DNA from 3 places in the Arthrobacter sp. SPT-J7 genome. Region 1 is predicted to be linked to each of the others. Evidence: riboswitches for the same ligand, from Rfam matches in the RefSeq annotation. Region 1 holds a riboswitch; each other region holds the start of a gene.
What was found. Region 1 has a riboswitch for glycine ahead of gcvP (aminomethyl-transferring glycine dehydrogenase). Riboswitches for the same ligand answer to the same signal wherever they lie in the genome.
Positions count from the first base shown of each region.

Region 2: linked by a shared signal. The riboswitch ahead of gcvP (aminomethyl-transferring glycine dehydrogenase) and the one ahead of gcvP (aminomethyl-transferring glycine dehydrogenase) in region 1 are both predicted to bind glycine.
Region 3: linked by a shared signal. The riboswitch ahead of gcvP (aminomethyl-transferring glycine dehydrogenase) and the one ahead of gcvP (aminomethyl-transferring glycine dehydrogenase) in region 1 are both predicted to bind glycine.

Region 1 is NZ_JBNHFF010000034.1:14,269-18,606, forward strand. Features, by position in the region: gene gcvP (aminomethyl-transferring glycine dehydrogenase) at 1-2,487, opposite strand, end outside; glycine riboswitch at 2,540-2,646, opposite strand; glycine riboswitch at 2,648-2,745, opposite strand; gene AC5RWX_RS20435 (hypothetical protein) at 2,864-3,190, opposite strand; gene AC5RWX_RS20440 (VOC family protein) at 3,270-3,629, shown strand; gene AC5RWX_RS20445 (dihydrolipoyl dehydrogenase family protein) at 3,694-4,338, shown strand, end outside.
Region 2 is NZ_JBNHFF010000124.1:878-5,215, forward strand. Features, by position in the region: partial or broken gene gcvP (aminomethyl-transferring glycine dehydrogenase) at 1-1,673, opposite strand, end outside; glycine riboswitch at 1,854-1,952, opposite strand; gene AC5RWX_RS26275 (TetR/AcrR family transcriptional regulator) at 2,043-2,582, opposite strand; gene AC5RWX_RS26280 (MFS transporter) at 2,649-4,220, shown strand; gene AC5RWX_RS26285 (Dps family protein) at 4,333-4,338, opposite strand, start outside.
Region 3 is NZ_JBNHFF010000001.1:573,747-578,084, reverse strand. Features, by position in the region: gene gcvP (aminomethyl-transferring glycine dehydrogenase) at 1-1,904, opposite strand, end outside; glycine riboswitch at 2,075-2,175, opposite strand; gene AC5RWX_RS02700 (mycothiol transferase) at 2,251-2,763, opposite strand; gene AC5RWX_RS02695 (MFS transporter) at 2,834-4,270, opposite strand.

The DNA of each region.
Region 1 (4,338 bases):
GCGCTTGGCCACGTCCTCGGCGGTGACGCCGGTCTTGGCGGTCAGGTCGCGCAGGTCCAGGATGCACTCGTGCGCCACCAGGCCGCTCTCCCCCGTGTAAAGAACCGGAAAGTGCTCATCGAGCCGTGCGGCAACGTAGTTCGCAGCCAGGAGTGCGGACCTGGTCGCCTCGGTGAGGCCCTTTCCGCCCATGAGCTTCACGTACGCCCACGAAATCGGCAGCACGCCGGCCGAACCGAAGCGGGAAGCGGAGATCGCCACGCCTTTTTGTCCGGCAGGGCCAGAATCTTGTGCGGCCTTGTTGGCGTCTCCCGGCATAAACGGCGCGAGGTGCGCCTTCGCAGCAACAGGTCCGACGCCGGGTCCACCGCCCCCGTGCGGGATGCAGAATGTCTTGTGCAGGTTCAGGTGGGACACGTCGCCGCCGAACTTGCCCGGCTGTGCCAAACCGACGAGGGCGTTCAGGTTCGCGCCGTCCACGTACACCTGTCCGCCGGCAGCGTGGATGGCATCACAGACCTCGCGCACATCCGAGTCGTACACCCCGTGAGTGGACGGGTAGGTGATCATGATGGCCGAGAGGACGTCCTTGTGGGCCTCGATCTTGGCCTGAAGGTCGGCGTGGTCGATGGTGCCGTCAGCGGCGGTGGCCACCACAACCACCTTCATGCCTGCGAGGACTGCGGACGCGGCGTTGGTGCCGTGAGCGGAGGCCGGGATCAGGCAGACGTTGCGCTGCTGGTCGCCGCGGGAGTGGTGGTAGCCGCGGATCGCCAGCAAACCTGCGAGTTCGCCCTGGGAACCGGCGTTGGGCTGGATGGACACCTGGTCGTAGCCGGTGATTTCGGCGAGGTCGGATTCCAGGCCGGCAATGAGTTCGCGCCAGCCCTCGGTCTGGGAGTCAGGAGCGAAGGGGTGGATCGAGGCGAACTCCGGCCAGGAAATGGCTTCCATCTCGGCCGTGGCATTCAGCTTCATCGTGCAGGAGCCGAGGGGAATCATGGTGCGGTCCAGCGCGAGATCCCGGTCCGAGAGGCGGCGGATGTAGCGCAGCAGCTGGGTTTCGGACCGGTGGGTGTTGAACACCGGGTGCTGCAGATACGTGGAGCTGCGCAGCACGGACTCCGGCAGCCCAAACCCGGCAGCCTCAACAACCGGACCGGCACCAAAGGCGACGGCCACCGCGGAGAGAACCTCCGGCGTCGTGGTTTCATCAACTGACACGCCAACTGTGTCCGCATCGATGAGGCGCAGGTTGATGCCGCCTGCTTCGGCGGCAGTGATGACCTTCGCAGCCTTGCCGGGCACGCGGACGGTGAGGGTGTCGAAGAAGGTGTCGGACACCAGTTCACGGCCTGCGATCCTCAGCGTGGTGGCCAAGGCACGGGCGTTGTTGTGGACGGCTTCGGCGATCGCCTTCAGGCCGTCGGGGCCGTGGTAGACGGCGTAGAAGGACGAGACGATGGCGAGCAGGGCCTGCGCGGTGCAGATGTTGGAGGTGGCCTTCTCGCGGCGGATGTGCTGCTCGCGGGTCTGCAGGGCCAGGCGGTAGGCGGGGACACCGGCGTCGTCCTTGGAAACGCCCACGATGCGGCCCGGGAGGGTGCGTTCCATGCCCTGGCGGACGGCCATGTAGGCGGCGTGCGGTCCCCCAAAGAACAGCGGCACGCCAAAGCGCTGGGTGGAGCCGACGGCGATGTCCGCGCCCTGCTCGCCCGGCGGGGTGATGAGGGTGAGGGCCAGGAGGTCGGCGGCGACGGTGACCAGGGCGCCGCGGTTTTTTGCCTCAGCGATGATTGCGGACTGGTCCCAGACCCGGCCGGAGACGCCGGGCTGCTGGAGAACGACGCCGTTGATGTCGCCGCCGGACAGTCCGTTGGTGAGGTCGGCGATCTCCACCTCGAAGCCGAGGGCTTCGGCGCGGCCAAGCACGATGGCGATGGTCTGCGGGAGGAGGTCGGCGTCGAGGACGGTCTTGCCGTCCCTGGCGGTCTTGGACTTGTTGGCGCGGCGCATCAGCAGCACGGCTTCGGCGACGGCGGTGGCTTCGTCGAGCAGGGACGCGTTGGCCACCGGGAGCGCGGTGAGGTCCTGGACCATGGTCTGGAAGTTCAGCAGCGCTTCGAGCCGGCCCTGCGAGATTTCCGGCTGGTACGGGGTGTACGCGGTGTACCAGGCAGGGGCTTCGAGGATGTTGCGGCGGATCACCGGCGGGGTCACGGTGTCGTGGTAGCCCTGGCCGATCATCTGCACGGCAATTTTGTTCTTGCCGGCAAGCTTGCGCAACTCGGCGAGGACCTGGACTTCGCTCAGGGCGGCCTCGAGGGTGAGGGGCTTGTCCTGGCGGATGGAATCGGGGACCGCGCTGTCGACGAGGCCATCGAGGCTGTCGTAGCCGACGGCCTTCAGCATCGTGTCGACATCGGACTGGCGGCGCGCGCCGATATGGCGGTCCGCGAAGGTGGTTGGGGACGAATGAACCGTCATGAGAGGAACTCCATAATTCAGATGGTGCCTAAGCACCACGTTGATTCGGGTTCCTCCCCGCTCTGTATTGGACCTGAGAGTTTTGCGTTGCCCTGCTGCCGGCAGGACGCCACTTGCACCGTCGGTGAGCCCGGTTGCCCGGACTGCTTTCCAGAGTTGCCTTGCCGCGGCGGTACGTGGGCCTGAGAGATTCCTGGGGAGGATTTGCTCCTACGGCGCCTGCAGAACGTACCGGCAGGACTCTCCCGCCGCAGATCATAAGCACGCGTCACTGGTGGGTGACACGGCTCACACCATACCGGGTTAGGGGGCCGGATGCAAAACGGTCCGCTTTGCAGGCGGGATCACGACGGCGGGAGGAGCCGCCGTCATGCCCTCACCTGAGGACAGGTCGGGGGTTCTTGGTGCTGGCTTTTGTGCCGATGCGGTACCCGGCCCAGAATGCCAGGACGAGCAAACCCGCGACGGCGATTGCCAGGCCTGCCCGCGTCCCTGGCGTAACGAATGCCAAGCCGCTTCCGCTGAAGGGCTCGTTGCTCAGCGGCGCGTAGGCGAACCAGCCAAAGCTGACATTCCGGCTGTTGTTCCACGCGACGAAGCACCCCACCAGCACCACGGCGAGGGCCGCTATCGGCAGGACGGCTTCGCGGAGGCGGGCAAGTTTCGGCGTTTTATGTGCGTCAGGTGTGTTGTTTTCCCCCATGGAGGCGAGTGTAGCGGTGCTGCCAATAGCTGCCCCGCAGCCCGGGACAGACGACGGCGTCGGTGACTAGGCTGGGCGGATGTTGACCATCGGCAGCACCGTTCTTGGCGTCAATGACGTCGCCCACGCTACAGCTTTTTGGCACGCCGCCCTCGGCTACGTCCCCCGTGAGCCCGGCGATGAGAGCTGGGTAATTCTCGTGCCGGCGTCAGGCCCGGGAGCGCAGTTGGCACTCATGCTGAGCCAAACGCCCGTGCAGGACCACCCCCGCATCCACATGGATTTGTATGCGGACGATCAGGCAGCAGAGGTGGAACGTCTGATCTCGCTCGGTGCCCAGAGGGTCGGCTGGGACCTGTATCCGGAGGACTCCGACTTCGTGGTGCTCGCCGATCCGGACGGGAACCGCTTCTGCGTTATTGACCAAAGCCAGCAGTAGCAGTTCCTATGTGACCCTGACGCAATGCCTACCCATGGGGCAGGATGGTGCCAGGGAGGCCGTTATGGATTTTGATGTGCTGGTGATCGGCGCCGGGCCGGCGGGCATGGCCGCAGCAACACGGGCAGCGGAGCTGGGGGCACGCACCGCCGTCGTCGAGCGTGCCCGGTTGGGCGGCACGTGCGTAAACTCGGGTTGTGTGCCCACGCGTGTGCTGGCGAAAACGGCCCGGCTGTACCGGGAAGTGCGCACTGCCCGGGACTACGGGATTGTGGTGCACGAGCCTGCGGTGGACTGGCCGCAACTGGTCCGCCGGGTCCGCGCAACCGTAGACCGCGTGCTGGATGCCAAGGCGTACAGCGGCACTATGCGACAACTGCAGATCACCTTCCTTGAAGGGGAGGCGAAGTTTACCGGGCCGCAGGAAGTGTCGATTGACGGACGAGTGGTCACCGCCGCTTCCATCATCCTGTGCGTAGGCGGCAGTGCACGGAGGCTCCCTATCCCGGGCGCCGACCACGCCGCACTTCCTCACGAAGTATTGGACCTTCCTGAACTTCCCGGCTCCGTCGCCATCATTGGCGGCGGGCACACCGGGGCGCAGCTGGCTACGATCTTCGATGCCCTTGGATCGCAGGTTACCCTTTTGGACCTCGCACCGCGCATCCTCACCACTGAGGATGACGACGTCTCCATGGCGGTCACGGAA
Region 2 (4,338 bases), on a different contig from region 1:
GCTTCCAGGTCCGCGATCAGTTCGCGCCAGCCTTCGGTCTGCGAGTCCGGGGCGAACGGGTGGATCGAGGCGAACTCGGGCCAGGAGATGGCTTCCATCTCGGCCGTGGCATTCAGCTTCATCGTGCAGGAGCCGAGGGGAATCATAGTGCGGTCCAGCGCCAGGTCCCGGTCGCTGAGCTTGCGGATGTAGCGGAGGAGCTGTGTTTCCGAACGGTAGGTGTTGAACACCGGGTGCTGCAGGAAGTCGGAGGAGCGTTGGACGGCGGCATCCAGGCCGAACCCGTCCGTCACCTCAACCAGCCCTGCCCCAAAGGCGGCGAGGACGCCGTCGACAATTTCCCGGGTTGTCGTTTCATCAGTGGAGAAGCCCACCGTGTCCGCGTCGATGCTGCGCAGGTTGATGCCCTTGGCCTCTGCTGCGGCGATGATGCCCGCCGCCTTGCCGGGAACGGAGACCGTGACGGTGTCGAAGAAGCTGGTGTGCACTACCTCCAGGCCGGCGGTCTTGAGCGAAGCGGCAAGGGTCCTGGCATGTGCGTGGGCGGACTGCGCAATCGCCTTCAGCCCCTCGGGTCCGTGGTAGACGGCGTACATCGAGGCCACGATGGCCAGCAGGGCCTGCGCTGTGCAGATGTTGGAGGTGGCCTTCTCGCGGCGGATGTGCTGCTCGCGGGTTTGCAGGGCAAGGCGGTATGCCGGGGTCCCTGCTGAGTCTTTGGAGACGCCCACCAGCCTGCCGGGCATGGAGCGTTCCAAGCCTTTCTGGACTGCCATATAGGCGGCGTGCGGGCCGCCGTAAAACAGCGGGACACCGAAGCGCTGCGCCGAGCCGACGGCGATGTCCGCGCCCTGCTCACCGGGAGGCGTGATGAGGGTCAGGGCGAGCAGGTCGGCCGCAACGGTTACCAGGGCACCGCGCTCCTTGGCGTCGGCGATCACAGTGGTGTGGTCAAACACCCGGCCGGAAGCCCCGGGCTGCTGCAGGACGACGCCGTTGATGGCGCCGTCGGGCAGTCCCGTTGAGAGGTCCGCGACCTCAACCTCGAAGCCGAGTGCCTCGGCACGGCCCTTCACGATGGCGATGGTCTGCGGCAGGCAGTCGGAGTCCAGCACCGTCTTGCCGTCGCGCACGTCTTTGTTTTTATTCGCCCGGCGCATCATCAGCACGGCCTCGGCCACGGCCGTGGCTTCATCCAGCAGGGAGGCGTTGGCGATGGGCAGGCCCACCAGGTCCTGGACCATGGTCTGGAAGTTGAGCAGCGCTTCGAGCCGGCCCTGGGAAATCTCGGGCTGGTAGGGCGTGTACGCGGTGTACCAGGCCGGACCCTCGAGGATATTGCGGCGGATCACCGGCGGCGTGATGGTGTCGTAGTAGCCCTGGCCGATCATCTGAACGGCGGTCTTGTTCTTGGCGGCCAGCCCGCGCAGTTCAGCGAGCGCCTCCACCTCGCTCAGCGCGCCCGTCAGCTCCAGTGCGGAGTCCTGGCGGATGTCCTTGGGAACGGCGGTATCCACCAGCGCGTCCACGGTGTCGTAGCCCACGGCCTTGAGCATGGTGTCGACGTCGGCCTCGCGGCGGGCACCGATATGGCGGTCAACGAAGGTGGCAGCAGCCGGGGCGGCAATAGCCGGAGAGGCGGGGGCCGGAGATACAGTCACGGGGAACTCCATAGCTAAGGCGGCATCAGGGTACGCCGCATCGATTCGGGTTCCTCCCCGCTCTGTATTGGACCTGAGAGTTTCCGCGTTGCCTGCATCCGCTGGCCCCGCTTGCACCGTCGGTGAGCACAGCAGTCCAAGTATCCGTGGAACCGGATGCCAGGCGGACAGCCTGCTACTTTCCAGAGTTGCCTCGCCGCGGCGGTACATGGGCCTGTGAGATTCCTGGGGAGGTATTGCTCCTACGGCGCCTGCTTGTACCTTCTGGCAGAACTCTCCCGCCGCAGATCAAAGGCTATTCATTTGGGTTTTCCTGGCGGCCGGCAACGGCCCACACATGGAGTAATTCTCCTACGCCGCGGGCTCAGGAGCAAATACTGGCTAGCCTCTGAGCCTCTCTACGGCGGCCAGGAGTTCGTCGACCTCCGCCTGCCTGTCGCCGGCGTTTCCGGACGGCCCGCTTTCCCACATGGCGTTGAAGTACAACCCATCCCCCATATAAAGCACGGCCTTTGCCATCACCGCGCCCACGTCCTTGCCGATCAGGTCCAGCCATTGCTGCTGGATGACTGCGAAGCGGCGGCGGGCATCCTCGTGGGCCACCTCGGCGAGTCGCGTCACAGCTACAAAAGAACGGTCCATCGGGGTATCAGACCAGAGGGATGACCGGATGAAGTAGGCCGCGGCCCCCTCGGGGGCGGCCGCCATGGCGGCGAGGTCTTCTCCTGCCAGCCGGTCCAACCGCTCCAGGGTGGCGGTGATCAGCGCTTCCTTGTTGGGGAAGTGGTACAGCAGGCCGCCCTTTGATACGCCGGCCCGCTTCGCCACGGCGTCCAGCGTCGCCGCCCTCTCGCCCACATCGATCAGGAGCTCTTCAAAGGCATCGAGTACTGCATCTCGCGCTACGGGTTTTCGGGGCATGCTTCCCATCATGCATCTCCAGCAGTTGATTTCTTAACTATACCGTCTGGACGGTATAGTTATCGCGTGACAACGTCCACCTCCTCCCAGCAAGCACGTACCCGCACTCCCCCGACCGCCGCAGACCCGGCAAGGGGCACGCGGCACGACTGGCTTGCGCTCGGGCTGCTGATGTTCCCGGTCCTCCTCGTGGCCGTGGACAATACCGCCCTGGCCTTCGCGCTGCCCGCGATCGCGAGTGCGCTGGGCACCTCGGGAGTGGAGCTGCTGTGGATTGTGGACGCCTATCCGCTGGCTCTGGCCGGATTGCTCGTGGCCATGGGCAGCCTGGGCGACCGGATTGGACGCCGGCGGCTCCTCATCATCGGCAGCATTGGCTTTGCAGCCGTATCAGCAGTAACAGCCTTCGCCCCCAGCGCCGGCTGGCTGATTGCCGGCCGCGCAGCCCTGGGTTTCTTCGGCGCCATGCTGATGCCCTCCACGCTGTCCCTGATCCGCAACATTTTTGTGGATCCCAACCGTCGGCGGCTGGCCATTGCCATCTGGGCCGCCGGGTTTTCCGGCGGCGCCGCCCTGGGCCCAATCTTTGGCGGCTGGCTCGTTGAGCAGTTCTGGTGGGGAGCAGTACTGCTGGTGGCCGTGCCCATCATGCTGCCCCTGCTGGCCTTCGGACCCGCATTCATCCCGGAGTCCAAAGACCCGACACCTGGGCGGGTGGATGGGCCGAGCATCCCGCTCTCGCTGCTCACCATGGTTCCGGTGGTCTACGGCATCAAGGAGTTCGCCACCGAAGGAGCCGGACCGCTGGCCCTGGGCACCCTGGCATTCGGCCTGGCAATGGGTGCCACCTTTGTCCGGCGGCAGCAGCGGCTGAAGAACCCGCTGCTGGACATGTCCCTGTTCCGCAACCGGGTGTTCAGCATGGCCATCACGGCCAACGTCTTGGCCCTGTTCTCCTTCAACGGCTTCATTCTCTTCCTGGCCCAGCACCTTCAGCTCCTTGAGGGCATGTCCCCTTCAGCTGCGGGAACGGCAATGATTCCGGCGCTGGTGGCAACCGTTGTGGCGGGCCTCGCGGTGGTGCCCGTAGTGCGAAAGGTCCGGCCGGGTTTCGTGGTGGGCACCGGTCTGGCCATGAGCGCCGCAGGCTACAGCATGGTGACGTTCGGCGACCATGCCAACGGTCCGGCACTGCTGCTCGCCGCCCTGCTGGTCCTTGCCCTGGGCGTGGGAACGGCCGAAACGATCTCCAATGACCTCATCCTTGGCAGCGTCCCGGCTGAAAAATCGGGGGCAGCCTCGGCGATCTCGGAGACAGGCTATGAGGTGGGCGCCCTGCTGGGGACGGCCGTCCTGGGCTCCATACTGACCGCCTCCTACCAGCAGAACCTGCAGCTTCCTGCCGCGGCGGTCGAGGCCGCCGCCGGCCAGGGGACTGCGCATGCCAGCGAAACCCTGGCGGGGGCAATGGAACTTGCGGCTGGCTTGCCGGCGCCCTTGGCCGACGCCGTCCGGCATGCCGCCGGCTCCGCCTTCGACTCCGGCGTGCATGTCACCGCCGCGATCGGGCTGGTGCTGATGGCGACGGCGGCAGTCCTGGCCGCCGTCGTGCTCCGCAAGGTGCCCAAGGCGCAGTAGGGACGCAGATCGCATGGGAGACCCGCGCAGGCAGGCATAAAAACAGCACCCGGCTCCGGACTTCGTGTCCGGGCCGGGCGCTGAAAGGCTGTGCGTGGTGCGTTGCTGGCTGCTAAGC
Region 3 (4,338 bases), on a different contig from region 1:
AGGTCGGCGTGGTCGATGGTGCCGTCCGGTGCGGTGGCGACCACCACCACCTTCATGCCGGCCAGCACGGCCGAGGCCGCGTTGGTGCCGTGGGCCGAGGCGGGGATCAGGCAGACGTCGCGCTGGTCGTCACCGTTGGCCAGGTGGTAGCGGCGGATGGCGAGCAGGCCGGCGTATTCGCCCTGCGAGCCGGCATTGGGCTGGATGGAAACGCCCGCGTAGCCGGTGATCGCGGCGAGGCGTTCCTCCAGGTCGGCGATCAGTTCGCGCCAGCCGGCCGTCTGGCTGGCGGGAGCGAACGGGTGGATGGAGGCAAATTCCGGCCAGGTCATCGCTTCCATTTCCGCCGTGGCATTCAGCTTCATGGTGCAGGAGCCCAGCGGGATCATGGTCCGGTCCAGCGCCAGATCGCGGTCGGACAGCCGGCGAAGGTAGCGCAGCATCCGGGTCTCCGAGCGGTAGCTGTGGAACACGGGGTGGTCCAGGTAGGACGAGCTGCGCAGCAGGTCTTCCGGCAGCTCAAAGCGCGGCCCGGCAGCGGCCTCGGCAATCTTGCCGGCTGCGTCCTCCACGCCGAACGCCTCCGCAACCAAGGCGAGGTGCTCCGCCGTCGTTGTTTCATCGGTGGAAATGCCCACCTGGTCGGCGTCGATATGGCGCAGGTTCACGCCCTTGGCCTCGGCGGCCGCGACGATCTCCGCGGCCTTGCCCGGCGCCTTGACCGTGAGCGTGTCGAAGAACTGGTCGGCGGCCAGGCTGAAGCCGGCGCCGGTGAGCACCCCGGCGAGGGTGCGGGCGGCCTGGTTGGCGTGCTCCGCGATTGCCTTCAGCCCCTCGGGGCCGTGGTAGACCGCGTACATGCTGGCCACCACGGCGAGCAGCGCCTGCGCGGTGCAGATGTTGGAGGTGGCCTTCTCGCGGCGGATGTGCTGCTCGCGGGTCTGCAGCGCCAGGCGGTAGGCGGGGCGGCCGGCGTCGTCCTTGGAGACACCCACCAGGCGGCCGGGCAGCGAACGCTCAAGTCCCTTGCGCACCGCCATGTAGGCCGCATGCGGGCCGCCGAAGAACAGCGGGACGCCGAAACGCTGGGTATTGCCGACGGCGATGTCCGCCCCCTGCTCGCCCGGCGGCGTGATCAGGGTCAGGGCCAGCAGGTCCGCGGCCACGGTGACCAAGGCGCCGCGTTCCTTGGCCTGCGCGATCACCGGAGCGTGGTCGAAGATCCGGCCGGAGGCTCCCGGCTGCTGCAGCACGATGCCGGAAATGTCGCCCTCAGGCAGCCCGGCGGAAAGATCAGCCACCTCTACCTCGAAGTCCAGCGCCTTGGCCCGGCCCTTGACGACGGCGATGGTCTGCGGCAGCAGGTCCGCGTCCAGCACGGTCTTGCCGGCGGCCTTGGCCTTGTTAGAGCGGCGCATCAACAGCACGGCTTCGGCCACCGCGGTGGCTTCGTCCAGCAGCGAGGCGTTGGCGATCGGCAGTGCGGTCAGGTCCTGCACCATGGTCTGGAAGTTCAGCAGCGCTTCCAGCCGGCCCTGCGAGATCTCCGGCTGGTACGGGGTGTAGGCGGTGTACCAGGCCGGGTCCTCCACGACGTTGCGGCGGATCACTGGCGGAGTGATGGTGTCGTAGTAGCCTTGGCCGATCATCTGCACGGCCATCACGTTCTTGGCAGCCAGGGCCCGCAGGTCGCCTAGGACCTGGGCCTCGCTGCGCGCCTCGGGCAGGGCAAGCGGTTCCTGTTGGCGGATGTCTGCGGGCACCGCAGCGTCCACGAGATCGTCGACACTTGCGTAGCCCAACTGCTTGAGCATGACTTCCGCGTCGTTCCGGCGCGGGCCGATGTGGCGGTCTGCGAAGGAAGTGCTGCCGGGCCGGGTGGCAAGGTTGGCTTTAGCCGTCATTGAGGAACTCCAGTTAATCTCCGCCATGGGGTGGCCATGCCGGTAGTGAAGGGTTCCTCCCCGCTCTGTGGCTGAACCTGAGAGATTCCGCAGGACGGCACGGGAGCCGGTTCCTGCTTGCACCGTCGGTGAGCCGGTCCACGAACGGTCCGGCTGCTTTCCAGAGTTGCCTCTTCGCGGCGGTACAGGGGCCTGAGAGATTCCTGGGGAGGTATTGCTCCTACGGCGCCTGCTGACCTAGTGCTCAGCAGGACTCTCCCGCCGCATGTCGAAGGCTGTATGCAGTTGTTTCTAACTCCTTGAATGGTAGTCGAGCCACCCCCGGGCAACAAGGTGGTGACGGTTCCTAGACTTCGCCGCGGGCGAGCATGCCCTTCACGTACGCGGCCTGGCCGATGTGTTCCATGCAGTCGTCCATCACGCTGACCAACCGGACGCCCAGCTTCACGTGCGGGTCCCACCGGGTGTCGACAATCCGGTCCAGATCGTCCTCGGTGAGTCCGGCCAGGTAGGCCAGCGTGCCGGCATGCACGTCGTCGTAATAGTCGCGGAGCAAGTCGGCCGATTCCACCCGCACCGCCGCGACTTGTTCGGGCGTGTGGCCGAAACCATGGTCCTTCTCGGCCAGCGGCAGGTTGAAGCGCTTCGACCAGCCGGCAAGCCAGTACTGCTGGGTACCGGCGACGTCAGCTATGTGGTCGTCCTGGATGCGGGTCAGGTGCCAGACCAGCCAGCCGATCGAGTTGCTGTCGCCGCCGGGTTGGGCAGCCAACTGGTCGGCGTCCAAGCCTTCCAGCACGTGGTGGACGCGTTCCTGGATCCGCCCGTAGGCATCGGCCAGCAGGTCATTGAACTTCATGGCGCCTCCTCGTGGCGGACTCTGCCGTCAGCCTACCGGCGCCCGGCTGGCCGCGGAACGGGCCGCCGCTTCAGTTCCGGAGGGAATCCTCCAGATACCGGGGGCGCCCCACGATGACCAGGCCGACCGCCAGGAGAAGCAGGGCAGCGCCCAACAGGCCGAAGGACGCACCCCAGCCGCCGCTGACGTCGCGCAGCAGTCCGAAGGCCAGCGGGCCGGCGCAGGCGACGGTGTAGCCGATCCCTTGCGCGAACCCGGACAGCGCTCCGGCGCCGGCGGTGGTTCGGGTGCGGAGGTTGACCAGCAGCAAAGCCAGGGCGAAGGTGCCCTGGCCCAAGCCGGCCAAGGTGATCCAGAGCCAGGTACCGAACGACGGCGAGAGCAGCAGGCCGGCGTACCCGGCCACGTAGAAGCCGATGAAGAGCAGGCCCAGGCCCAGCGGATTGCGCAACCGCGCCGCGATCAGCGGCACCAACAGGCTGGTCGGCAGGGCCAGGATGGCGTAGTAGGCCAGCATGGTGCCGGCCATCGGCGGCAGCATCCCGCTGTCCACCAGCAGCGGCGGGAGCCAGGTAAACATGGCAAAGGTATTGGACGAGGTCCCGGCGAACACCAGGGCCAAACCCCAGGCGAGCGGCGATCGCCAGACGCGCACCGCCGTCGTGCTGGTAGTGGTGGCTGCGGCTGTGGCCGCTCCCCCGTCACCCGGCGCGGGACCGGTTGCACTCGCTCCGCCAACACCCGCCGGGTCCGCCGCGGCATGGCCCAGCGGCGGCCGTGCGCCGTCGCCGTGAGCCGGCTGAAGCGGGTCCAAACCGCCGGGGCGATAGGGCTGCAGCACCAGGCGGGAAATTTTGCGCCGGGAATGCTCCGTCCACGCAGTCACCAGCCACGGCACAAGGGCCGCCACGCTCACGGCCGCCCAGACCCCGATCGAGAAACGCCAGCCGGCAGCCTGCTCAAGCGGCACGGCCAGCAGCGGGCTGAGCGCGGTGCTGACCGCCAGCAGCGTCACGTAGAGCGCCGTGACAAGGCCGATCCGGTCTGGGAAATAACGCTTCACCAGCGGCGGCATCAGGATGTTGCCGATGCCGTAGCCGGCCATGGTCACGCCGGACAGGACCAGGAACGACGGCACGTCGGAGGCCATCGCCCGGCCGAGTTGACCGACCGCGGCCATGAGAATTGCCACCAGCAACAGGTGTTCCAACCCGAGCCTCCGCAGCAGTACCGGCACGGCGAACCCGGCGGCGGCGAAGGCCGCGGTGGGCAGCATGCCCAACACGCCGGTGGAGGCGGTACCGAACGGCAGATCCGCAGCCATGTCTGCCAGCACCGGCGAGACGCCGGAAACGGCCAGCCGCAGGCTCAGCGCGAGCAAGAGGATGCCGGCGAGCACTGTCAGGCGGCCCGCAAACGGGCTGGGCTTCCGGGGTGCCGGGCTGGGGTTGGAGCGGAAGCGGTCCCGCGGTTGGGTATCGGCAGTCTGTTGTGCGGTCGAGGTCAAGCTTGGTCCATGGGGTCGAGCGGCCGGGCGGGGACGGCCGAAGCATTTCGGCCGGGTTTCACCTTATC